2 regions of the Erwinia sp. 1181_3 genome follow, and region 2 is predicted to be linked to the other one. Evidence: predicted binding sites of a transcription regulator. Region 2 holds the regulator's gene; the other holds the start of a gene.
What was found. The regulator sigma-54, encoded in region 2, starts transcription at its own class of promoters, with help from an activator protein. The targets are predictions, from matches to a motif close to GTTGGCACANNTTTCGCTNT.

Region 1 (15,213 bases), on a different contig from region 2:
TCCGTGATTTTTACAAACCACTGCGGGATCTCTTTACGCTCAACTTTGGTATCACAACGCCAGCAGCAGCCATCGATGACCTGCTCGTTAGCCAGAACGGTCAGATCGTGTGGACACCAGTTAACCGCAGAGGTCTTTTTATAGACCAGGCCTTTTTCATACAGCTTGGTAAAGAACCACTGTTCCCAACGATAGTATTCTGGCTGACAGGTCGCCAGTTCACGGTTCCAGTCGTAGCCGAAGCCCAGCAGTTTAAGCTGGTTCTTCATGTAGTCGATGTTGGAGTAAGTCCATGGCGCAGGCGCAGTGTTGTTTTTAACTGCGGCTCCTTCAGCGGGCAGGCCGAATGCATCCCAGCCGATAGGCTGTAAGACGTTTTTACCCAGCATGCGCTGATAGCGGGAGATCACATCGCCAATGGTATAGTTGCGTACGTGGCCCATGTGCAGGCGGCCAGAAGGATAGGGCAGCATGGAGAGGCAGTAGTACTTCTCTTTACCTTCTTCTTCGGTCACTTTGAACGTTTGCTTGTTATCCCATTGCTGCTGAACATGGGATTCTATCTCTTCCGGGCGATATTGCTCTTGCATAGTAGCCAGTAGTCCTTTGTATCAATTTTTTCGTGTTCGTTCAGATCCGCATAGCATAGCTGATTCGGCCCCGAGGCAACAACAGTAAGCGTCCTGCCGCGGGGCATTTCTCTACAAGCTGGAAGCGCGGCGGCAAATTTCAGTGCGAAAATGTGGGTATTTGCCATCAGCAACTAGAATGAGGAGAAACGCTTTCGTTATCAATAAGGAGTGTCTATGAACAAGGTTGCTCAGTATTATCGCGAGCTGGTGTCCTCGCTGACCCAACGCCTGGAGCGCGGGGAACGTGACATCGATACCCTGGTGGAGAGTGCCCGACAGCGTATGCAAAACCGGGGTGAGTTGACCCGTAGCGAAATTGATGAAGTCAGTCGTGCCGTTCGTCGTGATCTCGAAGAGTTTGCCCGCAGCTATGCGGAGAACCAGGAAGAATTAAGCGATAGCGTGTTTATGCGGGTTATCCGTCAGAGCCTGTGGAAGGAGCTGGCTGATATTACGGATAAGAGTCAGCTTGAGTGGCGCGAGGTCTTCCAGGACCTCAACCATCATGGTGTCTATCAAAGTGGTGAAGTGGTGGGATTGGGCAATCTGGTGTGTGAGAACTGTCAGTATACGCGGGCGATTTACACACCCGAGGTTCTGAAACGTTGCCCGGAGTGCAATCATGACCAGTTTGTACGTCAGCCCTTTGAGCCATAAATGAACGCAGGACAATGGCACAACGGATTAATGTAGGGGTCGGGCATGCCCGACCCAGAGCCAGGCATACCTGGCTCCCTACGGATTAATGCAGAATCTTCGCCAGGAAGTCTTTAGCACGCTCAGACTGTGGATTGTTGAAGAACTCATCCTTCGGTGAATCTTCGACAATCTTTCCTTCATCCATAAAGATCACCCGGTTGGCCACTTTACGGGCGAAGCCCATTTCGTGCGTCACCACCATCATTGTCATGCCTTCATTCGCCAGTTCGACCATGACGTCCAGCACTTCATTGATCATTTCTGGGTCCAGCGCTGAAGTGGGTTCGTCGAACAACATGGCGATAGGATCCATACACAGCGCGCGGGCAATTGCTACACGCTGTTGCTGACCACCGGAGAGCTGTCCAGGGAACTTATTGGCATGGGCGGACAGTCCAACGCGTTCGAGTAGCTTAAGCCCTTTCTGACGCGCTTCTTCTTTATTGCGTTTCAGGACTTTTACCTGTGCCAGCGTCAGGTTCTCGACGATCGACAGATGTGGGAACAGCTCAAAATGCTGAAACACCATGCCAACTTTAGAACGCAGTTGGGCAAGGTTGGTCTTCTTGTCGTTGACGGGGGTGCCATTCACTTCAATCAGCCCTTTTTGGATAGGCTCAAGACCGTTCACCGTTTTGATCAGCGTCGACTTCCCTGAGCCTGAAGGACCACACACCACCACCACTTCACCTTTTTTGACTTCGGTTGAGCAGTCGGTCAGCACCTGAAAGTGACCATACCACTTAGAAACATTTTTCAGGGTAATCATTTACGCAGTCCTTTTTTTCTTTAAATAGCTGACCAACAGCGAAGCGCTAAGGCTGATAACGAAGTAAATCGCACCGGCAAACAGCACCATTTCAATCTCAGTACCATTATTCACACCGATGGTATCGGCAGTACGGAAGAAGTCCGCCAGGCTCAGAACATAGACCAGCGAGGTGTCCTGGAATAAAACAATGCCCTGGGTAAGCAGCAGCGGCACCATGGCGCGAAACGCCTGAGGCAGGATGATCAACCGCATCGATTGCCACTGCGTCATACCCAGTGCCAGTGCAGCGCTACCCTGACCACGAGCAATACTCAAAATACCCGCACGGATGATTTCTGAGTAATACGCGGCTTCGAATAGCGAGAAGGCCACCATCGCAGAGATCAGGCGGATATCTGTCTTCGGCGACAGCCCCAGCACCTGCTGCAGGAAACTTGGCACCACCAGATAGAACCACAGCAACACCATCACCAGCGGAACGGAGCGGAACAGGTTGACGTAGATCTTGGCGAACCAACTGATAGGTTTGAAGGATGACAGGCGCATGACCGCCAGCAGGGTGCCCCAGATGATGCCAAAAATTACCGCCGTCACGGTGATTTTCAGCGTAACAACCATCCCTGCCCAGAGGTAAGGAAGATTGGGGACGATGGTACTCCAGTCAAATTCATACATTGTTTATTTGCCCCCCGGTAAGCGGACTTTACGTTCAACCAGCCCCATCAGCAGCATGATCACCGCGTTGATAGCGATGTAGGCGAGGGTAATTGCGGTGAAAGATTCATAGGCGTGTGCGGAGTAGTCCAGCAGTTTTCCCGCCTGAGCCGCCATATCAACCAGCCCGATGGTGGAAGCAATGGCTGAGTTTTTGACCAGATTGAGCATCTCCGAGGTCATCGGCGGCACAATCACGCGATAGGCGTTAGGCAGCAGCACATAGCGGTAGGTTTGTGGCAGCGTCAGCCCCATGGCCAGTCCGGCATTTTTTTGGCCGCTGGGCAGTGACTGAATAGCGGCACGAACCTGTTCACAAACACGGGCGGCGGTGAACAGACCCAGGCACAGCACGGAGCAGGTGAAGAACTGGATGTTCGGATCGATTTCCGATTTAAACCACATGCCAAGACCTTCCGGCAGCAGCTCCGGCACCACCAGATACCAGATAAAGAATTGCACGATCAGCGGCACGTTACGGAATAACTCAACGTAGCAGGTGCCAAGACCGGACAGTAAACGGTTAGGAACGGTTCGCAAAATACCGAACAGGGAACCGACTAACAGGGCGATGATCCAGGCACAAACGGAGACGGCGATGGTGACCTGAAAACCGGACCACAGCCAACCAAGATAGGTTGTATTACCGAATGGGGCCTCTTGCAGGAATATTCCCCAGTTCCAATCAATAGACATAAAATACTCCGGAAAAAAAGGGTAGCGACCGCTACCCTGAAGATTGATGAGAGGCTCAAATACTCTCCCTGCTTCGGGAGAATATTTTGATATGCGCACCGGGGAACGACCGGTTTGCATCTTCGTCAGGCGCCAGAACGTAAGCCCTGTCCGCCTGACTGTGTCTGTCCGAGCCTGTGTTCAACAATCGTAGGGCAGCGTACCGCCCTGTTGACACGCGAATCAGTGCGTGCTTTTTCTTTATTAATTCATTGCCTTGTCGTTAGGCGCTTTGAACAATGCTTTCATGTCGTCAGACAGGTCAAAGTCCATCGTCATATTTTTTGGTGGGATAGGCTGTTTGAACCATTTGTCGAACCACTTAGTGGCTTCGCCAGACGTCTGTGCCTGGGCAATTGTGTCGTCCATCAGCTTTTTAAACTCGCCATCACCTTTTCTCAGCATACAGCCGTAAGCTTCGTGAGACTGTGGAGTGCCAAGAATTTCCCAGTTAGCCGGTTTTTTTGCCTTAGCTCGTTCACCTGCCAGCAGAGCATCATCCATCATAAATGCGACAGCGCGGCCGCTTTCCAGGGTGCGGAAAGAGTCACCGTGATCTTTTGCACTGATGATACGCATGTCGAGTTTCTTCTCGTCGTTCAGCTTGTTCAGCAGAATTTCTGACGTGGTACCTGAAGTCACAACAACACTTTTGCCTTTCAGATCGGCGAAGTCTTTAATCGCGCCGCCTTTCTTCACCAGAAGACGCGTACCGACGACGAAGATGCTGTCGGAGAAGCTGGCCTGTTTCTGGCGCTCAAGGTTATTGGTGGTAGAGCCACATTCAAAATCGTAGGTGCCGTTTTGCAACAGCGGAATACGGTTCTGCGAGGTAATCGGTAGCATTTTTACTTGCAGGTCAGGTTTGTTCAGCTTTTTCTTGATAGCTTCAACAATCGCGTTGGAATAATCCTGAGAGTAACCCACAACTTTTTGCTGGTTGTCGTAGTAGGAGAACGGGACGGAGGATTCACGGTGGCCAACGACGATCACGCCGTTTTTAGCAATCTTTTCCAGAGTAGATGCTTGCTGTTGTGCATCAGCTGCTGCCTGTGGTTTTGCGTCCTCAGCGTGAGCGATACCAGAGGCGAATCCTGCCAGTGCAAGGCAAAGCCCCAGTTTCCGTAATTTCATGTTCCAACTCCTTTGCAGTTGTGGCGCGAAATAAACCCACGCCGACGTGATGTGATGTGTGTATTTCCTGCTAGTTATCTGTTTTATCCATAGCGAAAACGGTGTCATTCCTCCATAACATAGCTGAATGTTAATGAAGTGATACGGAAAAGTTTCTTTTTTGCGATGCAACCCGCACCAATTAAGTGCGATTCTTTCGACAATGCTTCGCATGGGTGCAATATCTGCGCCATGAAGGTGCGCGAACGATTTCGTAGCGACTTGATATCGGGCTGACACACGTTTCACGGAAATATTTTGCAATCATCGTGCCAACGGCGGTTTTTTAACAGAAATGCAGCATAAGCTGTTGGGGATGGGGGGAGAAAGATAGGGGCGAGGCATGCCTCGCCCGGAGAGAGTTATGAACGGCGTGAACGCCAGGCGCAGAGGACGCCAGCAAGGGCAAACAGTAATGTCACAGCCCAGATACCCCAGTTGCCGATTCGGGCATAAGGTGTCAGCCCGGTCGTCGGTGTGACCTTGGCTGCCAGTACTTCCGCTTTGAACTGTGGAATAATCTGTGCAATCTCACCCTCAGCATTCACCACTGCTGTCACTCCGTTATTGGTGCTGCGAAGCAGTGGGCGGCCGAGTTCCAGTGCACGCATACGCGCCATTTGCAGATGCTGCCACGGACCAATGGAGTGACCAAACCAGGCATCGTTCGAGATTGTCAGAAGGAAGTTGGTATCGGGCCTGAAGTTGTCACGCACCTGCTGGCCCAGTACGATTTCGTAGCAGATGGCGGCTGTCAGGTTGTAACCCGCAACCTGGAGCTGTGGCTGCACGTAGTCACCCCGACTGAAGGAAGACATTGGCAGGTCGAAGAACGGTGCCAGTGGACGCAGCAGGGTTTCCAGCGGAACGAACTCACCAAAAGGCACCAGATGATTCTTCTGGTAGCGGTTCTTGCTGAAATAGTTGTAAGGCTGCGGTCCGCCCAGCACGATGATGGTGTTGTAGTCGTGGTAGCGATTGCTTTCGAGGCGTGAATCAACAATGCCGGTCACCAGGCTACTGCCTCCAGCCCGCAGTTGTTCATCCACGGCTTTCAGGAACGGCTGCTGGCGAGTTTCCAGGTCAGGAATCGCCGACTCTGGCCAGATGATGATCGGCGCTTTCCCTACAAACGGACGGCTGAGCGCGGTATAGGTTTTCAGCGTATTTACCAGCTGATCCGGATCCCACTTCATCGATTGTTCAATATTGCCCTGTACCAGCGCCACATCCACTGCCCGCTCGGGCAAAGGCTGGAACCAGCTGATCTGACGCAGCGGCCAGGGGAGCAACAGTAATGCCAGGGCGGCGACACCAGCAGCCAGATGGCGTTTCAGTGCGGCATACACCGCCAGGCCGGCGATAATCATCAGCAGGAAGGTGATGCCTTCCACACCCAGTAATGGCGCCAGGCCTTTCAGCGGGCCATTAATCTGGCTGTAGCCAAACTGCAACCACGGGAAACCGGTCAGTACCCAGCCGCGCAGGAACTCCGTCATTTGCCACAGCACCGGAGCCGCCAGCGCCAGGCGCAGCAGCGTGGTTTTCGGGCTCAGGCGGTTGAGCAGGGCAGCAAACAGCAGGGGATAGAGAGACAGCCAGGCTGCCAGCAGGATCACAAGGAAGACATTGACCGGACCAGGCATTCCGCCGAAGGCGGCAATGCTGACGTAAACCCAGTTAATGCCGCTACCGAACAGTCCCATGCCCCAGACAAAGCCGATGGCACTGGCCTGACGCGTGCTGCGGTTTAACGTCAGGGCCTGTAAGCCGATCAGTGAAACCAGTGCCGCAGGCCAGAAATCATAGGGGGAGAAAGAAAGGGTGCCAATGGCACCCGTGATAAGCGCTAAAAGCAGGCGAACCTGCTGGCGCTGGCAGAATAAGGCAATTGCCATAAGTCGGTTACTCTTCCAGAGTCGGTTGCGGCGAATTTTCCGGGATTTTGACATGGACCTGAATAATACGGCGGCTGTCTGCCATCGCGACTTTAAACTGGTAACCATCGATCTCAATGCTTTCACCCCGTGCCGGCAGATGGCCAAAGCCCTGCATCACCAGGCCGCCGATGGTATCCACTTCTTCATCGCTGAAGTGGGTGTTGAAGACTTCGTTGAAATCTTCGATCGGCGTCAGGGCGCGAATGGTGTAAGTGTGGCGACTGAGCTGACGAATATCGCGATCTTCTTCATCGTCATACTCATCTTCAATTTCACCGACGATCAGCTCAAGGATATCCTCGATAGTCACCAGGCCGGACACGCCACCAAATTCATCAATCACAATAGCCATATGATAGCGCTGTGAACGGAACTCTTTCAGCATCCGGTCGACACGCTTACTTTCCGGCACCACCACCGCTTGACGCAGTACCTTTTCCATACTGAACGGCTCGGACTCACTGCTCATAAATGGCAGCAGGTCCTTGGCCATCAGGATGCCTTCAACATGGTCCTTGTCTTCGCTGATCACCGGGAAACGCGAGTGGGCAGACTCAATAATCACCGCCAGGCACTCTTCCAGCGTCTGGTTACGCTTGAGCGTGACCATCTGAGAGCGAGGGATCATGATGTCGCGTACACGCTGTTCGGCGATATCCATCACACCTTCCAGCATGTCCCTGGTATCCGGGTCGATCAGGTCATTCTGTTCAGAATCACGGATCAACTCCAGCAGGTCATCGCGGTTTTTCGGCTCACCGTGGAACAATTGGTTGAGAATCAGCGTAAAAAATCCCTTTTTGGTACTGGGACTGTCATTGTTTTGTGAATGGTCATCGCTCATGGCGTTTTTGAGTTTGTCTCTCTATCAATAAAATCGGCTGCCCCAGGTGGGGCAGGCGTGATGGCTTGTACAAATCTGTCATCTGAAGCCGCAGTGGCCTTCATTTTCAGGCGATACAAGCCAGGTACTTATTCTTTCTCCGAAATGTACGGATCGGGATAGCCAAGAGCAAGCATTATCTCGGTCTCCAGCGATTCCATCTCTTCGGCTTCGTCATCTTCAATGTGATCATAACCCAACAGATGCAGGCTACCGTGGATCACCATGTGCGCCCAGTGGGCCTCAAGCGTTTTTTCCTGTTCGGTAGCTTCCGCTTCCACCACCTGGCGACAGATAATCAAATCGCCCAGCAGGGGCAGTTCGATGCCCGGAGGGGCTTCAAATGGGAAGGACAGCACATTAGTCGGTTTGTCTTTTGCGCGATAGGTGTGGTTTAACTCACGGCTTTCCGCTTCATCAACCAGACGGATAGTGACTTCGCTTTCTGGCTGGAACTGCGGCAGTACCGCCTCCAGCCAGCGTTGAAAATCGGCTTCAGCCGGCAGACCCTGCTCGCTTTCACAGGCGAGTTGCAGGTCCAGAATAACATTACTCATTTGTTCTCCTGTGAAGCCTGCTGGGCAGCCAGTGCTTCACGTTTACGTTCTTCTGCCTGGGCATCACGCCGTTTTTGGTCGGCAGCTTCCCAGGCTTCATAGGCAACGACAATGCGCGCAACGACAGGATGGCGCACCACGTCTTCACTGTGAAAGAAGTTAAAACTCAGTTCATCCACATCGGACAGCACCTCAATAGCATGGCGCAGGCCGGATTTCAGGTTACGTGGCAGGTCAATCTGCGTCACATCACCGGTGATCACCGCTTTCGAGTTAAATCCAATACGCGTCAGAAACATCTTCATCTGTTCGATGGTGGTGTTCTGGCTTTCATCGAGAATGATAAACGCATCGTTCAGTGTACGACCGCGCATATAGGCCAGCGGTGCCACTTCAATCACGTTACGCTCGATCAGCTTCTCCACGCGTTCAAAGCCCAGCATCTCGAACAGAGCGTCGTACAGAGGGCGCAGGTAGGGGTCCACCTTCTGGCTGAGGTCCCCCGGCAGGAAGCCGAGTTTTTCACCGGCTTCAACGGCAGGACGGGTCAGCATAATACGACGGATCTCCTGGCGCTCCAGGGCATCCACCGCGGCTGCGACCGCCAGATACGTTTTACCGGTTCCCGCAGGGCCAATACCAAACGTAACATCATGGTCGAGAATGTTGGCGACATACTGCGCCTGGTTTGGCGTACGCGGTTTGATCACGCCGCGTTTGGTTTTAATATGAATCGCTTTGCCGAACTCGGGCACACTGTCCGCGGTCTGTTCAAGCACGCCGCTCTCTTTGATAGCCAGATGAATCTGTTCCGGGTCGATATCCGGGATATGGCCTCGTACAGGGGCGGTATCCACATAAAGATGACGCAGAATGTCTACGCCAGCATGAACGCTCAGCGCACGTCCCACCAGCTTAAAGGCGTTTTCACGGCGGTTGATCTCAATACCCAGTCGGCGTTCCAACTGTTTGATATTGTCATCAAATGGGCCGCACAGGCTCAGCAGCCGCGCGTTATCAATAGGTTCCAGCGTTACTTCACGTGTTTCAATATTCAAACTAATCCTTTGGGTCACACAGGGCCAGGTTGAGAAATGGATGACTGTCTGGCTTCAGCGCCATAAATGAATTATTTATGGCAGCACATAAAGCTGCAAGCGTCCGAGTGGATATTTGGGCGCGTCTTTCAGAAAGCAAGTGTAACGCAATGAAATCATACGGCGAACCCGGAAGGCTCGCCGCATTATTGAGGGATTAAGGCTGGAAGGTGCCGACGCCCAGTTCGTTCTCTTTGCGCGTGCGCGCAATAACGGAGGCTGGGGTCTCGATGCTGCGCAGGTCCATTTGAGCTTCACCGCGGACAAAAATGCCGCGCAGTGAGTTGGCATAGACATCGACGATATCGACATCAACGAATTTGCCAATGTGTTCTGGCGTGCCTTCAAAATTCACCACGCGATTACATGCAGTACGGCCGGACAGCTCCATCACATTTTTACGTGAAGTGCCTTCGACCAGAATGCGTTGCACAGTGCCAAGCTTACGGCGACTCCAGGCCATCACCTGCTGATTAAGGCGATCCTGCAGAATATAAAGACGCTGTTTTTTCTCGTCGTCGGAGACATCATCCGGCAGGTCGGCAGCGGGGGTTCCCGGACGGGCTGAATAGATAAAGCTGTAGCTGGTATCAAAATTGATTTCACCGACCAGCTTCATGGTCTGCTCGAAGTCTGCCTGCGTTTCGCCAGGAAAACCGATGATAAAGTCAGAGCTGATTTGAATATCCGGGCGTGCAGCAACCAGCTTGCGAATAATCGCTTTGTATTCCAGCGCCGTGTGGGCACGCTTCATCAGCGTCAGGATGCGGTCGGCTCCGCTTTGTACCGGCAGGTGCAGGAAGCTCACCAGCTCTGGTGTGTCGCGGTAGACATCAATGATATCGTCGGTAAATTCGATAGGGTGGCTGGTGGTAAAGCGAATGCGGTCAATACCATCAATGGCGGCAACCAGGCGTAGTAGCTCAGCGAATGAGCAGATACCGCTGTCGAAGGTCTCACCGCGATACGCATTGACGTTCTGACCCAGCAGATTCACCTCACGCACGCCCTGTGCGGCCAGTTGAGCGATCTCGAACAGAATATCATCCGAAGGGCGGCTGACTTCCTCACCGCGCGTATAAGGCACCACGCAGAAGGTGCAGTATTTATTGCAGCCTTCCATGATCGAGACAAATGCGGTCGGCCCATCAGCACGCGGCTCGGGCATGCGGTCAAATTTCTCGATTTCCGGGAAGCTGACGTCAACGATTGGGCTTTTCGTGCCACGCACCGTGTTAATCATCTCTGGCAAACGGTGCAGGGTCTGCGGGCCAAAAACAATATCCACGCAGCTGGCACGTTGGCGCAGTTGATCGCCTTCCTGTGATGCCACACAGCCGCCGACGCCGATAATCACATCGGGATTAGACTCCTTCAGTTTTCTCCAACGGCCAAGCAAAGCAAAAACTTTTTCCTGGGCCTTTTCACGAATCGAACAGGTGTTGAGCAGCAGGACATCGGCATCTTCTGCCGCATCGGTCAGGGTATAACCATGAGTGCTGTTTAACAGGTCTGCCATTTTGGATGAGTCATACTCATTCATCTGACAGCCCCAGGTTTTAATATGCAGTTTTTTTGTCATCGACTTGCCATTTGTCATGCAGAAAGGAGAGCGGGGCGCGTATTGTAGTGCTTCGCTGCCAGTGAGGCCGGTGTTCTGAATGTCACAGAAAAATCCGGTACACTTACGAACGATCAGGATAACAGAATTCTGCCGGTGAGGTGTAGCTGCACAGCACGCGTGATACGGCCGGAGAAGGAAAAAAAATGACGGAAAAAAAACATAAAGTAGATGTGGCCATCGTCGGTGGCGGCATGGTGGGCGCCGCGCTGGCAAGTGGGCTGGCACAGCAGGGTTTTCAGGTCGCGGTACTGGAGCAGGCGGCACCGGCCGCGTTTGATGCTGCCAGCCACCCTGACGTGCGAATTTCGGCCATTGGTGCGGCCTCTGTCGCACTGCTGAAGCAGCTGGATGTCTGGCCTGCGGTACTCGGTATGCGCTGCGTCCCTTATCGTAAGCTGGAGACCTGGGAGTGGCAGACCGCGCATGTCGGATTCGATGCTGAATCGCTCGGCTTACCTGAGCTCGGTTATATGGTTGAAAACAGTGTATTGCAGCGTGCGCTGTGGCAGCGTTTGCAACAACAGGAGGTGGCGCTGTTATGCCCGGCCCGCCTGCGCGATTTACAGCAAGTTAACGGTGGCTGGCAATTGGCGTTGGAGAACGGTGAGACAGTCACAGCCAGGCTGGTCGTGGGGGCCGATGGTGCCAATTCGCAGGTACGTCAGTTAGCGGGCATTGGTATTCACGGCTGGAATTATGCTCAGTCCTGTATGTTAATCAGCGTTCGCTGTGAACAGGATGCCGGGGATACCACCTGGCAGCAGTTTACCCCGGAGGGGCCACGTGCTTTCCTGCCGCTGTTTGACCGCTGGGCTTCACTGGTGTGGTACGACAGCCCGGCGCGTATTCGCCAACTGCAAGCAATGACGATGCCACAGCTGCAAAAAGAGATTCAGGCGCATTTCCCGGCACGTCTCGGCCAGGTTACGCCGTTTGCGGCTGGATCATTCCCGTTGGTTCGTCGTCACGCCACGCGTTATGTCCTCCCTGGCCTGGCGCTGGTGGGTGATGCTGCGCACACCATTAATCCGCTGGCCGGACAGGGCGTAAATCTGGGCTATCGTGATGTTGATGCATTAATCAGTGTATTAAGCGAGTCGCGTCTGCGGGCAGAGGATTGGGCGTCGACGGCGGTATTACAGCGTTATCAGCGTAAACGACAGAAAGATAATCTGCTGATGCAAAGTGGTATGGACCTGTTCTATTTCGCCTTCAGTAATCAGTCTGCGCCGCTTAAAGTGGTGCGTAATCTGGGGCTGATAGTGGCGCAGCATTCTGGCGTGTTAAAACGGCAGGCGCTGAAGTACGCACTGGGATTGTGAGATTGCGGGTTGACCGAAACAGAAGGCCAACCCCTGCATGATCGTTAGTTTGGATTTACTACAGACGTAAAAAAGCCCGCTTGCGCAGGCTTTTATACTTTATGGCTGGGGTGCAGGGATTCGAACCCCGGAATGCTGGTATCAGAAACCAGTGCCTTACCGCTTGGCGACACCCCAATTTTTTATGCGACTGGCGAACCAGGCGTCTTCTTCTTTGCGACTCGTACTACCAGCCGTCTTTATATGGCTGGGGTGCAGGGATTCGAACCCCGGAATGCTGGTATCAGAAACCAGAGCCTTACCACTTGGCGACACCCCAATAAAATTGGTGGCTACTACGGGAATCGAACCTGTGACCCCAGCATTATGAGTGCTGTGCTCTAACCAGCTGAGCTAAGTAGCCTAATTTTACTGCTTTACAATACTAACATACTTCTAAAAAAATGGCTGGGGTACCTGGATTCGAACCAGGGAATGCCGGTATCAAAAACCGGTGCCTTACCGCTTGGCGATACCCCATCCGTGCAAAACCGCTTATGGAAATGGTGCGGGAGGCGAGACTTGAACTCGCACACCTTGCGGCGCCAGAACCTAAATCTGGTGCGTCTACCAATTTCGCCACTCCCGCGCAAAAAAGATGGTGGCTACTACGGGAATCGAACCTGTGACCCCAGCATTATGAGTGCTGTGCTCTAACCAGCTGAGCTAAGTAGCCTTCTTTTTTCGCGTAACCTTCTGCGGCGTTGCGGGGCGCATTATGCGGAGTTGGCCTAAAAGCGTCAACAAGTTTTTTCCCGTTTTTTGTCACAATCGTGTTGTTTGACTGCCTTGTGAGCAGGATGACGATAAAATCAACGAATTCTGATGCTAACAGACGCAACGGCTAAATAAAAACGGGCCACAAGGGCCCGTTAGCGGTGATTCATCAGAACATATTAGTAAGCAGACTGGTGCACACCTACGGCGCGACCTGATGGATCGTCCATGTTTTTGAACGCTTCATCCCATTCTATGGCCTTAGCGGACGAACAGGCCACTGACGGGCCGCCAGGGACGCATTCTGCTGCGCTTGGCAGCGGGAACAGCTCTTCAAAGATTTCACGGTACAAATACGCTTCTTTAGACGTTGGCGTGTTGTACGCGAAACGGAAGTGGGCGGTTTGCAACTGCTGGTCGCTAATCTGCTCTGCAGCCACTTCTTTCAGCGTATCAATCCAGCTGTAGCCCACACCATCAGAGAACTGCTCTTTCTGGCGCCATGCGACGCTGGCTGGCAGGTAAGATTCAAAACACTCACGCAGGATGTGTTTTTCCATTTTACCGTTGCTACCACACATTTTATCCTGTGGGTTGATGCGCATTGCCACATCCAGGAATTTTTTATCCAGGAACGGTACACGCGCTTCCACGCCCCAGGCTGACATCGCCTTGTTAGCGCGAGCACAGTCAAACATATGCAGTGCATGCAATTTACGCACGTTCTCTTCGTGGAATTCACGGGCGTTCGGTGCTTTATGGAAGTAAAGGTAGCCGCCGAACACTTCGTCAGCACCTTCACCGGACAGTACCATCTTAATGCCCATTGCCTTGATTTTACGTGACATCAGGTACATCGGCGTAGACGCGCGGATGGTGGTCACATCATAGGTTTCGATGTGGTAAATCACATCGCGAATCGCATCGAGACCTTCCTGCACGGTGAAATGAATTTCGTGGTGCACGGTACCCAGATGTTCTGCCACGGCTTTCGCCGCGGTCAGGTCCGGCGATCCTTCCAGGCCAACGGCAAAGGAGTGCAGCTGTGGCCACCAGGCTTCGCTTTTATCCTGATCTTCTACGCGCTTCGCCGCAAAACGTTTGGTCACGGCAGAGATAATCGAAGAATCCAGACCACCGGACAGCAGGACACCGTAAGGCACATCTGACATCAGGTGGCTTTTAACGGACTCTTCCAGTGCGTTTTTCAACGCCGCTGCATCAGTGACGTTTTCTTCTACTGCGGCATAGTCAAACCAGTCACGCTGCCAGTAGCGGCGGATCTCGCCATCGGTGCTGGACAGATAGCTTCCCGGTGGGAATTCTTTAATGCTGCGGCATACAGGCACCAGCGCTTTCATTTCGGAAGCGACATACAGGTTACCGTGCTCGTCGTTGCCCATATACAGCGGGATAATCCCGATATGGTCACGGCCGATTAACCAGGTGTTTTTCACACTGTCATACAGAATGAAGGCAAACATGCCTTGCAGGTCATCGAGGAAATCGATGCCTTTTTCCTGATACAGCGCGAGAATCACTTCACAGTCAGACTCGGTCTGGAACTCATAGCGATCGCTCAGTTCAGCGCGCAGCGCCTGATGGTTGTAAATTTCACCGTTCACCGCAAGTACGTGGGTATGCGCTGCGTTGTACAGCGGCTGTGCGCCGTTGTTAACGTCAACGATCGACAGACGCTCATGGACGAGGATCGCTTTGTCATCGGCATACACGCCGGACCAGTCCGGGCCACGGTGACGCATCAGACGTGAAAGCTCCAGGGCTTTCTTGCGCAGTTCAACAGGATCGCTTTTCAGATCGAGTACACCAAAAATAGAACACATAAACAGCTCCCTAACGACTTACCTTGCGGTGATGATATTGGTTTAAAGCGACAGATATCGCGTGATGTATAAGAAAATGCGCTAACCAGTGAGGTGATGCAAGTAATTTAGTCATTAGGTGAAAAATAGCCTGTTGACCAAGGTGAATTCTTAGTGGATATGCAAATTAAATGGAGTTTTATTGACGAATCGATAATGAATGGTGAAAAGTGAACAAGAAGTGCACAGCGTGGGGGCGGTGCCCGGCGGACCGGGCAGAAAACTAGATAATGTCGATATCGGCAACGGAAGGGTAGATCCAGGTAGGACGGAACGGCATCGCGTCAACGTCACTCAGGCTGGAAACTCCCGACAGAACCAGAATGGTTTCCAACCCGGCCTGGAAGCCAGCAAGAATATCGGTGCGCAGGTTATCACCTACGATCACCGTTTCTTCGGAGTGCGCCTGAATCTTATTCAGTGCTG
Region 2 (15,213 bases):
TTTAACAAAGGAAGTGAACAAAAATGAGTCATTCAGCAGCCACCGTTGAGACCTGTTACGGCCCGGTCAGCCAACAGGTGATGGCACAAGCGCAGAACATAAAACTGTTGATCTGCGATGTCGATGGTGTCATGTCAGACGGCGTGATCTACCAGGGTAACAATGGTGAAGAACTCAAAGCCTTCAATGTGCGTGATGGTTATGGTATTCGCTGCCTGCTCACCTCCGGGATTGAAGTGGCTATTATTACCGGCCGTAAAGCCAAACTGCTGGAAGATCGCTGTGCCACACTGGGGATTACGCATCTTTACCAGGGACAAACGGATAAGCTTTTGGCCTTCCGTGAACTTCTGGATACACTGTCACTCAGTGCGGAGCAGGTTGCCTATATTGGTGATGATCTGATTGACTGGCCGGTCATGGCTGAAGTGGGCCTGAGTGTGACCGTTGCTGATGCTCATCCCATTTTGCTTCCCCGCGCTCACTACGTGACCCGTATTGCGGGTGGTCGTGGTGCAGTTCGGGAAATTTGCGATCTAATCCTGATTGCACAGGGCAAGTTTGATGAGGCCAAAGGGCAGTCGGTATGAGTAAAACAAGACGCTGGATGACGCTGATACTGGCACTGATCGCCATTGTGCTGATTGGCTGGAATCTGACTGCCACCGATGATAACGACGGTGCAGCAACGCAGGACAATAATGAACCCACCTATATGAGTGATAACTCACATACGGTAGTTTATAACCCAACCGGAGCGCTGAGCTACAAGCTGGTTTCTGACAAGGTGACCTATTTTTCGGCGGATGCTGTAACCTGGTTCGATAACCCGGTGATGACCACCTACGATGAGAACAAGGTTCCAACGTGGTCAGTGCGTGGAGACAAAGCCAAGCTCACTAACGATCGCATGCTGTACCTATACGGGCATGTGGAAGTTAACAGCCTGACGAAAGACGCACAGCTTGAGCGCATCAAAACAGATAATGCGCAAATTAACCTGACGACTCAGGATGTGACCTCGGACGATCAGGTAACACTTTATGGCAGCAGCTTTAACTCTACAGGTATGAAGATGCGTGGGAATTTACGGAAGAAAACTGCCGAGTTGATTGAAAAGGTCAAAACATCTTATGAAATTCAAAATGAACAAAAGCCTTAAGTTACTGACTGCAACCCTGCTGTTCGCCGTGAGCGTTCCTGCTTTAGCGTTAACGGGCGATTCGGATAAACCGGTGAATGTCGACTCGGAAAATCAGGCGCTGGATATGCAAGGCAACGTTGCCACGTTTACCGGAAAAGTCATCGTGACGCAGGGTACGATTAAAATCACGGCCGATAAAGTGGTGGTGACCCGTCCGGGTGGCGACAGCAATAAAACCATTGTTGATGCCTACGGCAATCCTGCGACCTTCTACCAGATGCAGGACAGTGGCAAACCCGTGCAGGGTCACGCCCAGAAAATGCATTACGAACTGGCGAAAGACCTGGTGGAGTTAACCGGCAACGCCTATCTGGAGCAGCTCGACAGCAACGTCAAAGGCGATCGCATCACCTATCTGGTGAAAGAGCAAAAAATGCAGGCCTTCGGCAGCAGCGGCAAACGTGTCACTACCGTACTGGTGCCATCGCAGTTGCAGGACAAAGGCACACCGTCAAACGGTCAGAAAAAGAGTAACTAACGAACATGGCAACCTTAATTGCGGAAAACCTCGCGAAGGCTTACAAAGGCCGCCGCGTGGTTGAAGATGTCAGCCTGCAAGTGAAGTCTGGCGAAATCGTGGGCCTGCTTGGCCCGAACGGCGCAGGCAAGACCACCACGTTTTACATGGTGGTTGGCATCGTGCCGCGTGATGCAGGTCGTATCGTGATCGACGATGAAGACATCAGCATTTTACCGCTGCATGCGCGTGCGCGTCGGGGCATTGGCTATCTGCCACAGGAAGCCTCTATTTTCCGCCGTCTGAGTGTTTACGATAATCTGATGGCGGTGCTGCAAATTCGTGATGATCTGACCAGTGAGCAGCGTGAAGATCGTGCTAATGAACTGCTGGAAGAGTTTCACATCGAACATTTACGTGACAGCCTCGGTCAGGCGCTATCAGGCGGTGAACGCCGCCGCGTAGAAATTGCCCGTGCGCTGGCCGCCAATCCAAAATTCATCCTGCTGGATGAACCGTTTGCCGGTGTTGACCCGATTTCCGTTATTGATATTAAAAAGATTATTGAACACCTGCGTGACAGCGGCCTCGGCGTGCTGATCACCGACCATAACGTACGTGAAACGCTGGCAGTGTGTGAGAGAGCCTATATCGTCAGCCAGGGGCATCTTATCGCCCACGGCACCCCGGAAGCGATCCTGGCCGATGAGCAAGTTAAGCGTGTCTATTTGGGTGAAGAGTTCAGACTCTGATAAGGTGTTCACATTCGGTAAGTTTTCTGGGGAATTAATACTCTGAATATGAAGCAAGGTTTACAACTCAGGCTGAGTCAACAGCTTGCCATGACGCCACAACTGCAGCAGGCCATTCGCCTGCTGCAACTCTCTACGCTTGAACTACAGCAGGAAATTCAGCTGGCGCTGGAAAGTAACCCGTTGCTTGAACAGACCGACATTCACGAAGAAGTTGATACCCGCGAATATCAGGAAACAGAAGCGCTGGATACCCGGGAAGCGCTGGAACAGAAAGACATGCCCGAGGAGCTTCCACTGGATGCGACCTGGGATGAAATCTACACCGCTGGTACGCCGTCAGGCACGGGTACCGATTACCATGACGATGAGTTACCTGTTTATCAGGGTGAAACGACCCAGACACTACAGGACTATCTGATGTGGCAGGTGGAGCTAACGCCTTTTACCGATACCGATCGCGCGATTGCGACCTCCATTGTCGATGCTGTCGACGATACGGGCTATCTGACCGTGTCGCTCGAGGAAGTGCTTGAAAGTATGGGTAACGACGAGCTGACCCTTGACGAAGTGGAAGCAGTGCTGAAACGTGTACAGCGTTTTGATCCAGTAGGCGTCTGCGCCCGCGATCTGCGCGACTGTTTACTGGTACAGCTCTCCCAGTTTGCGGCAGATGTGCCGCTGCTGAAAGAAGCACGGCTGATTGTCAGTGAGCATCTCGACCTGCTCGCCAACCATGATTTCCGCAGCCTGATGCGCGTCACACGCCTTAAAGAAGACGTGCTGAAGGGAGCGATGCAGGTCATTCAAACGCTTGACCCGCGCCCAGGCCAATCGATCAATACTCAGGAACCCGAGTATGTCATTCCAGATGTGCTGGTGCGTAAAGTCAGTAATCGCTGGATGGTCGAGTTGAATGCAGACAGTGTGCCGCGTCTGAAGATTAATCAGCATTACGCTTCACTAGGCTCAAGTTCACGCAGCGACAGTGATTCGCAGTTTATCCGCAGTAATTTGCAGGAAGCCAAGTGGCTGATTAAAAGCCTGGAAAGCCGAAATGATACGCTGCTGAAAGTGACACGCTGTATCGTGGATCAGCAGCAGGCCTTTTTCGAACAGGGCGAAGAGTATATGCGCCCAATGGTGCTGGCTGATATTGCCAGTGCCGTCGAAATGCATGAATCGACCATTTCCCGTGTGACCACCCAGAAATACCTGCACAGTCCACGTGGTATTTTTGAACTTAAGTATTTTTTCTCCAGTCACGTCAATACCGAAGGGGGGGGCGAAGCGTCCTCAACGGCGATCCGTGCACTGGTGAAAAAATTAATCTCGGCGGAGAATCCCGTCAAACCACTCAGCGACAGCAAGCTCACCTCCATGCTTTCCGAACAGGGAATTATGGTGGCACGGCGCACTGTGGCAAAATACCGAGAGTCTTTATCCATCCCGCCATCAAATCAGCGCAAACAGCTGGTCTGAACGAACAGAGAAGGAAGACACTATGCAGCTCAATATCACTGGACAGCACGTTGAAATCACCGAGCCACTGCGCGAGTTTGTGACAGCGAAGTTTGCCAAACTGGAGCAATACTTTGACCGGATTAACCAGGTCTATATTGTTTTAAAAGTGGAGAAAGTGACGCAAATTGCCGATGCAACATTGCATGTGAATGGCGGTGAGCTGCATGCCACCTCGGAAGATAAAGATATGTACGCGGCGATTGACGGCCTGATCGACAAGCTGACTCGCCAGTTGAATAAACACAAAGATAAGCTAAAACAACACTAAATCTCACAATGCATTGATGGTGTTTCAGCAACCCGCTTCTACTGGCATATGCTGAAAGCGGTATCGGCTCGTATTCTTCCGGGAATACGAGCCGTTAATCAATACGGCATGTTAATCTCTTGATCTGAACGCTGGTAAAGAGTGTCCTGCCTGCGGAAGTGAAAAGTTAAGTGAAACTATGATGAACAATGATTTGAAACTGGAACTGGGCTCCGTCTTGAGCATCTCGTGTACCCGTAATGGCGTACATTGCCAGAGCAAAAAACGGGCGCTGGAAATTATCAGCGAGCTTGCGGCGAAACAGCTTAACCTCCCGCATCAGACAATTTTTGAAGCGATTCTGACGCGTGAAAGAATGGGCAGCACCGGTATCGGTAATGGCATTGCCATCCCGCACGGCAAGCTGGAAGAAGATACGCTACGCGCAGTCGGTGTCTTCATTCGCCTTGACCAGCCCATCGCGTTTGATGCAATTGATAATCAGCCCGTGGACCTGTTGTTTGCCCTGCTGGTGCCAGCAGATCAGTGTAAAACACATCTTCATACTCTCTCTCTGGTTGCCAAGCGCCTGGCAGATAAAACCGTTCTGCGTCGCCTGCGCGCCGCACAATCCGATGAAGATCTTTACGAGATCATCACGGAAGATCACGAAGAGAGTTAGTCATTCTTGCCACAGTCCCCGACATAATGAAGTTGCAGCAACGCAGCGAAACGCAGCGCTGGTGCAGCTTCTGGTCTAAGGGAAAGCGGGTTAAATTGGGGGAAAAGTGAAATGGTGCTGATGATCGTCAGCGGTCGCTCAGGCTCAGGGAAATCAGTGGCATTACGCGCGCTGGAAGACATGGGTTTTTACTGCGTGGATAACCTGCCTGTAGTCTTGCTACCTGATCTGGCTCATTCGCTGGCTGAGCGCAATATATCTGCTGCTGTGAGTATCGATGTACGTAACATGCCGGAATCTCCGGAGGTATTTGAAACCGCGCTCACCAATTTGCCAGACTGTTTTTCGCCGCAGCTTCTGTTCCTGGATGCTGACCGTAATACCTTAATCCGTCGCTATAGCGATACCCGTCGCCTGCATCCGCTCTCCAGTAAAAATCTGTCGCTGGAAAGTGCCATCGATGAAGAAAGCGATCTGCTGGAACCGCTACGTTCCCGTGCCGATTTGATTATCGACACCTCAGAAATGTCAGTGCACGAGCTGGCAGAGATGCTACGTACCCGCCTGCTGGGGAAACGCGAACGTGAACTGACCATGGTATTCGAATCTTTCGGTTTCAAACACGGTATTCCCATTGATGCCGACTATGTGTTTGATGTCCGTTTTCTGCCGAATCCACACTGGGATCCGAAGCTGCGTCCGATGACCGGTCTTGATCGCCCCGTTGCCGCCTTCCTTGATCGTCATACTGAAGTGCATAATTTTATTTATCAGACGCGCAGCTACCTCGAGTTATGGTTACCGATGCTGGAAACCAATAACCGTAGCTATCTGACAGTGGCGATCGGCTGTACCGGCGGTAAACATCGTTCCGTGTATATTGCCGAGCAACTGGCAGATTATTTCCGCTCGCGCGGTAAAAACGTTCAGTCTCGTCACCGTACGCTGGAAAAACGCAAATCATGACCGTAAAACAGACTGTTGAGATTAAAAATAAGCTGGGTATGCACGCACGTCCGGCGATGAAGCTGTTCGAACTGGTACAGAGTTTTGATGCTGAAGTGCTGCTGCGCAATGAAAGCGGTACTGAAGCGGAAGCGAGCAGCGTGATTGCGCTACTGATGCTTGACTCAGCTAAAGGCGGTCATATCGAAGTAGAAGCCAGTGGTGCGCAAGAAGAAGAAGCGCTGGCCGCGGTGATCGATCTGTTTAATGCCGGATTCGACGAAGACTAATCATCCCCCTGAACAGACCGGCGTTTCAGCCGGTCTGTTGGCTATTTCCCGCCCGAATCAATGCAACTTATGTTCCCGCAGGAAACTCTCCCCCCCGAGCTGGCGCATCTGGCGCATAATCCACTGTTGGCGCTGACGCACATAGCCAGACGGAGCATCAGCCCTGAAGCGAATGGGGTTGGGTAGCACTGCAGCCAGTAGCGCCGCTTCAGACATAGACAGGCGACTGGCCGGTTTATGGAAATAGCGTTGAGAGGCCTCCTCTACGCCAAAGACCCCTTTCCCCATCTCCGCCACGTTAAGATAAACAGTGAGGATCCGGCGTTTGGTCCATACTGTTTCAATTCCCACCGTCAGACCGGCCTCCAGGCCTTTACGCACCCAGCTCCGTCCATCCCAGAGAAATACGTTTTTGGCCGTTTGCTGCGAGAGTGTCGATGCGCCGCGCATACCCGCTTTCTCATTACTGCTGTCCAGTACTGACTGAATAGCGGCCACATCAAACCCCCAGTGCGTAGGGAACTTCTGATCTTCAGAGGCAATAACCGCCAACGCCATCCACGGTGAAATCTTATCCATCGACACCCAGTCAGAATGAGCCACATAGCGAAAATCACCACTGAACCAGGCGCTCAATTGCCGTTCGGCCATCACGGCAGAAAATGGCACCGGTAAAAAAGCAAAGAGGACAATACCACCCACCCATAAACCCATTACGACCAGGACCAGGCGAAATAGCCCCGATTTGATCCGCGCCATCACGCGCACTTTATTGCGACTCATACCCGAGGATCCGCCCAAAATTTATCAGTATGAAAATACACCAGGATTTCTCCATGATTGTCAGTTACTCCGACATAACCGGAATCGGTTCCATTAAATCACGCACTTTACCTTCACTCTACGATGGATCTGTCGGAAGCAGAAAGCACTCGAAATTGATTGGTTCATCCTGCTTATAAATTTCATCTGGACGCTTTCGATTATTCAGCCTCATAGAAAGTAAATCCCGTGTCGATTTGGCCTTAGAGTCGATTCCACATCGTTTCACGTTACTGGAAAGAGCTGTTTATCTTGCTGAACGGAGTCAGCATTTACCGACCGCTGGAGGGCGATTCGGTAATTTGTGCTAGCAGAAACCAAAACGTTTCGGAAAGCCAGACCAAAAACCCAGAAATAACTAAATAAAACATCAACTTACAAACAATAAAATCGATTACAGCAGCGAGACTCCCGTACCTAAGTAAAAAGTCATCAGAGCAAAAAGTTTACGTCAATCCCAGGACCTGGGGAAAAGCCACAATCGTTCAATAAATATGCGTATTATCGTAAAATGTAATTCGCCGCTTGACTGGATTGTAAAAATCGGTTCTTCTGTTTACGAACGCTGCTCAACATCACACATTTTAATGAATCCCGTAACATGTGACGCAAGATTTGCTAAAGTAGTGACTGAGCATTGTTATGTTCACCCAATACCTAAACCTGAGCTCTCGACGATTCTTATCAGAATAGCTCAGGAGGACCTTTTTCCCTGGTGTTGGCGCAGTATTCGCGCACCCCGGCTTCGGTCGGGGTCATTTTTTTTCAGCGTCCGTAACCCATTGCCGTAACACTTCCACGTCATTGCGCCACTCGTGCTTAAGCTCATCAATCCATTCCTGAACGTTATCCCACCATGCAGGCAGCTCAGGGCTTTGAATCTGTTTTGCAACCTGCTGCAAATGTGTCAGCCCTACGGAACCCGCAGCACCTTTAATTTTGTGGCCCTCTTCCGCAATGCCTTTTTGATCGCGCGCCATCATGTTGGAATCCAGTACCGCCAGGTAACCCGGCATCATCTGTTCGAACATCGCGAGGCTCTGATGGATCAGTTTCGGCCCGACCAACTCGATATACTGTTCAAGCATGGGCACATCCAGTAACGCCAGTTCTTTCTCATCCATATTGAACTCCGGTGCATCAGGTAGATCGATTGCCTGGAAATCCCAGTATCTTTTGATCATCGCCGTGAGTGCAGGAACGGCCAATGGCTTGCTCAGAACATCATCCATACCCGCATCAAGGTATTCACGTTTATCCTTCAGGACGTTCGCCGTCAGTGCCACCAGCGGTGGCAGATGCTCTCCGGCATGACGCTGGTGGATGATGCGCGCCACATCCAGTCCGGTCATGTCGGGTAGCTGGATATCCAGCAACACCAGATCAAACTCGTCAGGGTCAAACATATCCAGTGCAGCTTGCCCTGTCATCGCCACTTCTACGCTGTTACCCAGCTTCTCAAGCACCGAACGAGCAACCACAACGTTCAACTCAATATCCTCCACCAGCAGCACGTGCAGCGCGGGCAGTGGCAAATCTTCTTCCTGCTGTTCATCCTCGAGGTCTTCGATCACACGCGGTGCGTTGAGCGTCAGGGTGAAGCAGGAACCCTGACCAGGCGCGCTATGCACGCAGATGTCGCCTCCCATGCTTTGAGCCAGGCGGCGGGATACCGCCAGTCCAATCCCCGTGCCCGTCGCAGGCTTGCCGCCACGCTGATCCTTCACCTGGTAATACATGGCAAAAATTTTGTCCTGCTCATCCTGCGGGATACCCATGCCAGAATCTTCGACTTCGAAGCACAGGCAGTCATCCTGCTGATAGCCAACCCGCACCACAATTTCCCCTTGCTGGGTAAATTTCACCGCATTACCAATCAGGTTCCACAGGATCTGACGAAGGCGTGTGCCATCAGCAATAATTTTGTGGGGAAGCGGGAGCGAGGGCGCCAGCACAAACTTCAGCCCTTTTGGCTCAGCCAGCAAACCGGAGAGGTTTTCCAGATCGGCCAGGAACCCTGTGAAATCAATAGGCTGATTATCCAGCTGCACTTTGCGGCGCTCGATTTTGTCCATCTCAATCACATCGTTGAAAATGTTACCCAGTGTAATAGCGGAAACATGGATGGTTTTAAGATACTTCAGCTGTTCCTGGTTGAGGCGGGTATCCAATAGGATACGGCTCAAACCCACAATGCCATTAAGCGGCGTACGAAGCTCGTGGCTGATAGTAGAGATAAAGGTCGTCTTATCCCTACTGGCATTCTCTAACGCGTCCTGGTAACGCTTACGCTCGGTTATATCGCGTCCAAAGCCCATCAGCCCACTACGTTTCCCTACGCGGTCGTAATAAGGCACCTTCCGAATTTCAAAACAGGCCTTGCGCCCATCAGGATATTGCAGCCACTGCTCATAAGTCAGGGAGACATTATGACGGAAGACTTTCTCATCAGTTTCCAGCACTTTGGTCGCTGCGTCGTCGTCGTAGACATCTTTTGGAGACAGGCCGATAAGCTGTTTTTCGCTTTTGCCCGTGAGCAATTCCATCGCGCGGTTACAGCCTGAGAACTGCTGGTCAACATTGCGGTAGAACACGAGATCAGGGGAGGCATCAAGGAATGAACGCAGGAAAGAGGATTGTTGTTCGAGTTCGATTTGCGCTTCTTCACGCCGCACCATCTCCTCTTTCAGTTTCGCCACCACCTGCAGGCGTGCATCTTCGGCTTTAATACGGTCAGTAATCTCCTGATTTAACTGGACAATATTACCCTGCATCTGCTGATTAAGTTCCAAATCACGGTTACGCATCTCTTCAAGCTTATCGACAAGCCGGGCAAGACGCTGACGCGATTCTTCCAGTTGCTCCACCACCACCGAGAGGAAGTAAACCGCCCAGGGCGTAATCAGCAGACCGAAAAATACCGAACGTACCATATCGATACTTTCGACATGACCACGCAGCACCATAGTGACGGCCATCTGCACAATCATGGCCAGTACCACCAGCGCCGATGCCAACAGCAACGAGAAGCGCACCAGCCCCAGTTTGACCATCAAATCAACGTAGTACTGCGCTAATAACCGAATTTGTTTCATAAAGGATTCCTTCCAGTCGGATAGCGGCAATCATACCGGAATTGAACAAAAGACCAACGCGCTATCTCCCCACGCTGGGTCAGAAACCTGCACACTAATAGTGCAGCAGCACCCACAGCCCGCAGCGGGTTATGACGGGATTTTCCGCGCCCTGCGGCCTGAGACTGGTACTGGCGGCAAAACCAGGCCTGGCAATGCTCTCACCAGGGTGGCCGACAATAAAAACTTTTTTTCCCTCTCAGCAAAAAGTTACCCTTTAAGATATTGACTAAATTTTATAACTGCATAATCTGTAGGGCCGCTCTGGATTCAGCGCGCCTTTCTCTTGTTGATACTTTTCATAGCGATGGTCAGCCTTACTCGCAGTCTCTCGTCACACCTAACGAATAATCATTCACAATTAATGAAATATTAATCACACCTGGCATGATTAATTTTACTAATGACACCCCTCTGTTTAATTCAAATAACCCCACTCGCCAAAAACAGTGTGTTCCTGCGGTTATCAAGCGCCTAACAGCACATTCTGCTGCCAATAACCCCGGCACCAGCATGGTGCAGAGATTTGCCCGCTGCCCTATAGTGAGTCAGCTCACACTTCCTGTGCCTTCATGCATGGGTCGATAGGGTTAAAATATGGCATTATTTTGTTATTTATCATGAAGATAATTCACAAAACACGCTAAAAGGTATAAGTAAGATCGCTATTTGACCTGAGTACGCTTTCCCGATAAGTTGGAAATCCGCTGGAAGCTTTCCTAACGGGCCAGTGTCTCGGCATATCTATGCAGCAAGTAGACTCCCTCGTGATGCAAGTTATCTCCAATTTGAGACCCGGAATTTCGTGAGCAACTCATTCAAGGACGTTTAAACAAATGTCCATCAATGGAATGTTCGGAGTCACGGTGTCTGCGTTTTAGCGGCATAAAATGATACAGAGCCAGAGAAGACTGCCCGTAGCGCTCTGTGCCTGAAGAACAGTGGTAATGTCAAAAGCAGTTTAAGGAGGCCCTCAATGTCCAACTCAAAACCTTATCCCTATGGCTTGTATGATCCATCAAAAGACAGTGATAGCTGTGGCGTAGGTTTCATTACTCGTAAGGACGGCGAGCAAACTCATGAGGTTCTGCAGATGGCACACAATGCCCTGTGCACCGTTCCTCATCGCGGGGGTATGTCAGCCGAAGGCGTGGGTGATGGCGCTGGCGTCAACGTTGACCTCTCTTTGCACTTTTTCCGCAAAATTACCGGATTGCCGCTGGAAGCGGGCCGTTATGGCGTCGGTAACTTCTTTGTGCCGAAAGACAGTGCGCTACGAGCCAACGCCGAGCGCCTGGTCGAAGAAACGCTGGCCGCCTATGATTTGACGATCATCGTTAAGCGCGATATGCCGCTGGATAACAGCGTGCTGCGCCCGGCGGCGATTCAGTTCCAGTTGCCTATCGCGCAATGGGTGTTTACTGCCCCGGCCGATGTGACTAACCAGATTGATTTTGAAAAACGCATTTACCGTGCCCTGCTGGACATCGAAGCCCGCGCCTTTACTGAAAGTGAATTTGGCGGACTCTATCCGCTGTCGCTTTCCTCGCGCACGCAGGTATTTAAAGCACGTCTGAACTCCAATGAAGTGATTCCTTATTTCCAGGATCTGACCGATGCTGACCACCAGGTGCGCGGTCTGTTCTTCCATACCCGTTTTTCCACCAATACCGACCCGCACACCACCATGGCACAGCCGTTCCGCCTGATGGCGCACAACGGTGAACTGAACACTGACCGTAAAAACCGCATTGCAGAATCTGCACTTGCGCTGGCACGCGGTAAGAAGATCGTGCGTCCAAAAGGCCAGTCAGACAGCTCCCGTCTTGACCAGAGCATCCACAGCCGCCTGATGGAAGATAACCTGGACCTGATCACCGCCGTGGTATCGATGATGCCGCCAGCATGGGAAAACGATCCATCATTGTCTGCTGAAGTACGTGCGATGCTGGAATATTTCTCACTGTACGAAGAGAAGAATGACGGCCCGGCCGCTCTGATCTTCGGTAACGGCGAAGTGATTGGTGCGCGTCTTGACCGTCTGGGGCTGCGTCCCCTGCGTTCTGTCGAAACCGCTGAATATATTGGTGCGATGTCGGAAGCGGGCCAGATCGCCTTCCCACCGGAAAGCGTACTGCGCCGTGGCCGTATCGAAGCGGGCGGGATGCTCTATTACGATCACAGTGAAAAACGCAGCTACACCACCATCGAAGCGCTGGAGAAACTGGCTGCGGTGGCTGACTATCCGGCTATGCTGGCAGAGTCGCGCGTCACATTACAGGAACTCCCGGTTATTCCGGCAGAGCAACAAGGCTCGCCTCTGCGTTACAGCGGTGACCTCAAAACCTATCAGCGTTTTGTGGCTTACTACTACAACCAGGAAAGCTTCAAATTCATGATGGATCCGATGCTGACCACCGGCGCTGAGAAAATTTCAGCGATGGGTTACGGCAACGCGATTAACGCCCTGTCCGATCACGAAGGCGGCATGGCGCACTACTTCTCCCAGCGCTTTGCCCAGGTCACTAACCCACCGCTGGATTCTATCCGTGAAGTGGACGGCATGACGCTGCGCGTAGCATTAGGCGCTAAACCGCATCTCGGGCGCAGTAAAGGCCACCAGATTGTGGTTCCAACACCGATTCTGACGCATCTGGATATGCTGCAGCTGCGCGAGCAGACCGTGGCACCTTATGCCCGTTTTGAAATGCTCTACGAGCCAGTTATCGGAACCGATCTTGAAAGCCGTGCGGCCAATGCTGATGCGCTGGAAAAAGCCATTGATGCCCTGGCGCAGGATGTGGTTGATTTTGCCCGTGAACAGGGCGGCATCGCCGTTATTACTGACCGCCATATTTCCTCGACGCGTGCGGCTATCCCGATGCTGCTGATGGTGTCGGCGATCAACCAACGCCTGGTGCAGGAAGGCCTTCGTCTTGATGTCTCACTGGTGGTGGAAAGCGGTCAGAGCATCTCTTCACATCACATTGCCGCTACCCTCGGTTTCGGTGCTTCGGCGGTTTATCCGCTCGGCGTTCAGATGCGTGCTGAAGAGAAGTACGGTGAAGGCGAAGAAGGTAATAAAGCCTTTAAACGCTATGCCAAAGCCGCTGAAAAAGCCCTGATGAAAACCATGGGTAAAGTGGGTCTGTGTACCGTTGAAAGCTACAGCTGTGGCGAATTCTTTGAACCGAATTTCCTGGATACCGAAGATCGCGTGCTGAAGAAGTATTTCCCGAATATCAAAACCCCGGTGGGCGGCGCTGGCTTTGCCACCATCGCGCAGATGGCCGTTGACTGGCACCAGAGTGCGCTGCGCATTCAGGGCGAGTCTGACGTACCGTTGCTGGGGCTGTTTAAAGAGCGTGCAGAAGGTGCAGGCCACTCTTACGGAACCATTGCCGTACGTACCTTTATCGATATGACTGAGCAGCCTATCCGCTTTACCGACAAAGCCCGTGAGGAGGATAATTTTATCCGCCTGATGACGCTGGCCAAGCTGGATAATGCCTTCAATATCAAAGCGAAGTCCTTTACTGACAGCAGCTTCGAACGCATCCCGAATGAGGTGATCGATAACTTCACCATCACCGCTGATTACCGCCAGTTCTCCAGCCTGATGCTGGAAGAGCGTAAACGTCGCCCGGCGGCCCTGCGTGATATTCTCGCCCTGCCGGCAGACTTAACGCACGTGGACAGTGAAGCAGAATTCACCCGTAAGCTGGGACGCTACTCGCTGGTCAACAACGGCTTTGCCGTGCGTGGGCTGGAGTGTGAAGCGACAGAAGGCAGCGACGATCGGTTTACGCTGCGCCTGACTGATGCCATCGTCGGCCTGAAAAGCGAGTATGACCGTTTGACCACGCTCTCCGTCGTCCTGAAAAAACGCTTTGGTGACGCGATTCAGCATGTCGAAGTGGCGGCGGATGCTCTGCACCTGACGGCAACCGGAAAAGCAGCAGATTATCTGTCACGCATCTTCACGATCTCTCCGGCACTGCCATTGAGTGAAGTGCAGCCCGCTCACGAAATTACCCGTACCTTTGCCTCTGGCGCGATGAGCCACGGTGCGCTGGTCGCCCCGGCACACGAAGCCGTTGCTCACGGCACCAACATGGTGGGCGGCATGAGTAACTGCGGTGAAGGCGGTGAACACTACTCACGCCATGGGACCATTCGTGCTTCACGTATCAAGCAGCTGGCATCCGGTCGTTTCGGCGTCTGGGCCGCCTATCTGGCTGACCCTATGCTCGAAGAGCTGGAAATCAAGATTGGCCAGGGCGCAAAACCGGGTGAAGGCGGCCAGTTACCGGCAGCCAAAGTGACGGTAGAAATCGCGGCGGCACGTGGTGGTACACCGGGCGTGGAGCTGGTTTCACCTCCTCCGCACCATGACACCTATTCGATTGAAGATCTGGCGCAGCTGATCCACGACTGTAAAGCGGCGCGTGTGCGTGTCATCGTCAAACTGGTTTCCTCTGAAGGTATCGGCACCATTGCCGTTGGCGTGGCGAAAGCCGGTGCCGATGTCATCAACGTTGCCGGTAACACCGGGGGAACCGGGGCAGCCTCGGTCACCAGCCTGAAATACACCGGGCGCGTGGCAGAAATCGGCATCGCCGAAGTGCATCAGGCGCTGTGTGCCAACGGCCTGCGTGAAAAAGTGCTGCTGCGCTGCTCTGGCGCACAGCAGACAGGTAGCGACGTAGTGAAATCCGCGCTGCTGGGCGGTGACAGTTTCGAGTTCGGTACCACTGCACTGATGATGCTGAAATGTGTGATGGCGAAAAACTGTAACGTGAAATGCCCGGCAGGCCTGACCACCAATGCCGAAGCCTTTGATGGCGATCCGCGCCAGCTGGCGCAATATTTTATCAACGTTGCGCATGAAGTGCGTGAAATGCTGGCGCGTCTCGGCCTGCGCTCACTGCGCGAAGCCCGTGGCCGCTCCGATCTGCTGCACCTGATGGATCACCCACTGGAAGTCGGCAAACTGGATCTGCGTGCCATGTTGACCGTAGTGCCCGAGCTGAAAATCGCCCGTCCAGTCTATCTGGAAAAAGATTTTGAGCTGGATAACGGCTGGATTGATCTGCTGAACGATCAACTGGTCAGCCAGGGATCCACTGAGATCAAGCTCGGCGCAGGGATCACAC

Region 1: FY046_RS08025 (amino acid ABC transporter substrate-binding protein) is a predicted target of sigma-54. The motif match lies at 4,776-4,795, and genes of this name have one in related genera.

Annotation. Positions count from the first base shown of each region.
Region 1 is NZ_VTDE01000002.1:763,458-778,670, reverse strand. It holds gene leuS (leucine--tRNA ligase) at 1-590, opposite strand, end outside; gene FY046_RS08045 (zinc ribbon-containing protein) at 807-1,289, shown strand; gene FY046_RS08040 (amino acid ABC transporter ATP-binding protein) at 1,375-2,100, opposite strand; gene gltK (glutamate/aspartate ABC transporter permease GltK) at 2,101-2,778, opposite strand; gene FY046_RS08030 (amino acid ABC transporter permease) at 2,782-3,513, opposite strand; gene FY046_RS08025 (amino acid ABC transporter substrate-binding protein) at 3,757-4,686, opposite strand; gene lnt (apolipoprotein N-acyltransferase) at 5,088-6,623, opposite strand; gene corC (CNNM family magnesium/cobalt transport protein CorC) at 6,631-7,509, opposite strand; gene ybeY (rRNA maturation RNase YbeY) at 7,638-8,105, opposite strand; gene FY046_RS08005 (PhoH family protein) at 8,102-9,163, opposite strand; gene miaB (tRNA (N6-isopentenyl adenosine(37)-C2)-methylthiotransferase MiaB) at 9,360-10,784, opposite strand; gene ubiF (3-demethoxyubiquinol 3-hydroxylase) at 10,970-12,148, shown strand; tRNA gene FY046_RS07990 (tRNA-Gln) at 12,251-12,325, opposite strand; tRNA gene FY046_RS07985 (tRNA-Gln) at 12,393-12,467, opposite strand; tRNA gene FY046_RS07980 (tRNA-Met) at 12,475-12,551, opposite strand; tRNA gene FY046_RS07975 (tRNA-Gln) at 12,593-12,667, opposite strand; tRNA gene FY046_RS07970 (tRNA-Leu) at 12,692-12,776, opposite strand; tRNA gene FY046_RS07965 (tRNA-Met) at 12,787-12,863, opposite strand; gene asnB (asparagine synthase B) at 13,084-14,748, opposite strand; gene FY046_RS07955 (HAD-IIA family hydrolase) at 15,011-15,213, opposite strand, start outside.
Region 2 is NZ_VTDE01000003.1:684,957-700,169, forward strand. It holds gene kdsD (arabinose-5-phosphate isomerase KdsD) at 1-5, shown strand, start outside; gene kdsC (3-deoxy-manno-octulosonate-8-phosphatase KdsC) at 24-590, shown strand; gene lptC (LPS export ABC transporter periplasmic protein LptC) at 587-1,162, shown strand; gene lptA (lipopolysaccharide ABC transporter substrate-binding protein LptA) at 1,134-1,682, shown strand; gene lptB (LPS export ABC transporter ATP-binding protein) at 1,688-2,413, shown strand; gene rpoN (RNA polymerase factor sigma-54) at 2,462-3,895, shown strand; gene hpf (ribosome hibernation promoting factor) at 3,918-4,205, shown strand; gene ptsN (PTS IIA-like nitrogen regulatory protein PtsN) at 4,384-4,866, shown strand; gene rapZ (RNase adapter RapZ) at 4,978-5,832, shown strand; gene npr (PTS phosphocarrier protein NPr) at 5,829-6,101, shown strand; gene mtgA (monofunctional biosynthetic peptidoglycan transglycosylase) at 6,159-6,884, opposite strand; gene arcB (aerobic respiration two-component sensor histidine kinase ArcB) at 7,679-10,018, opposite strand; gene FY046_RS11675 (glutamate synthase-related protein) at 11,034-15,213, shown strand, end outside.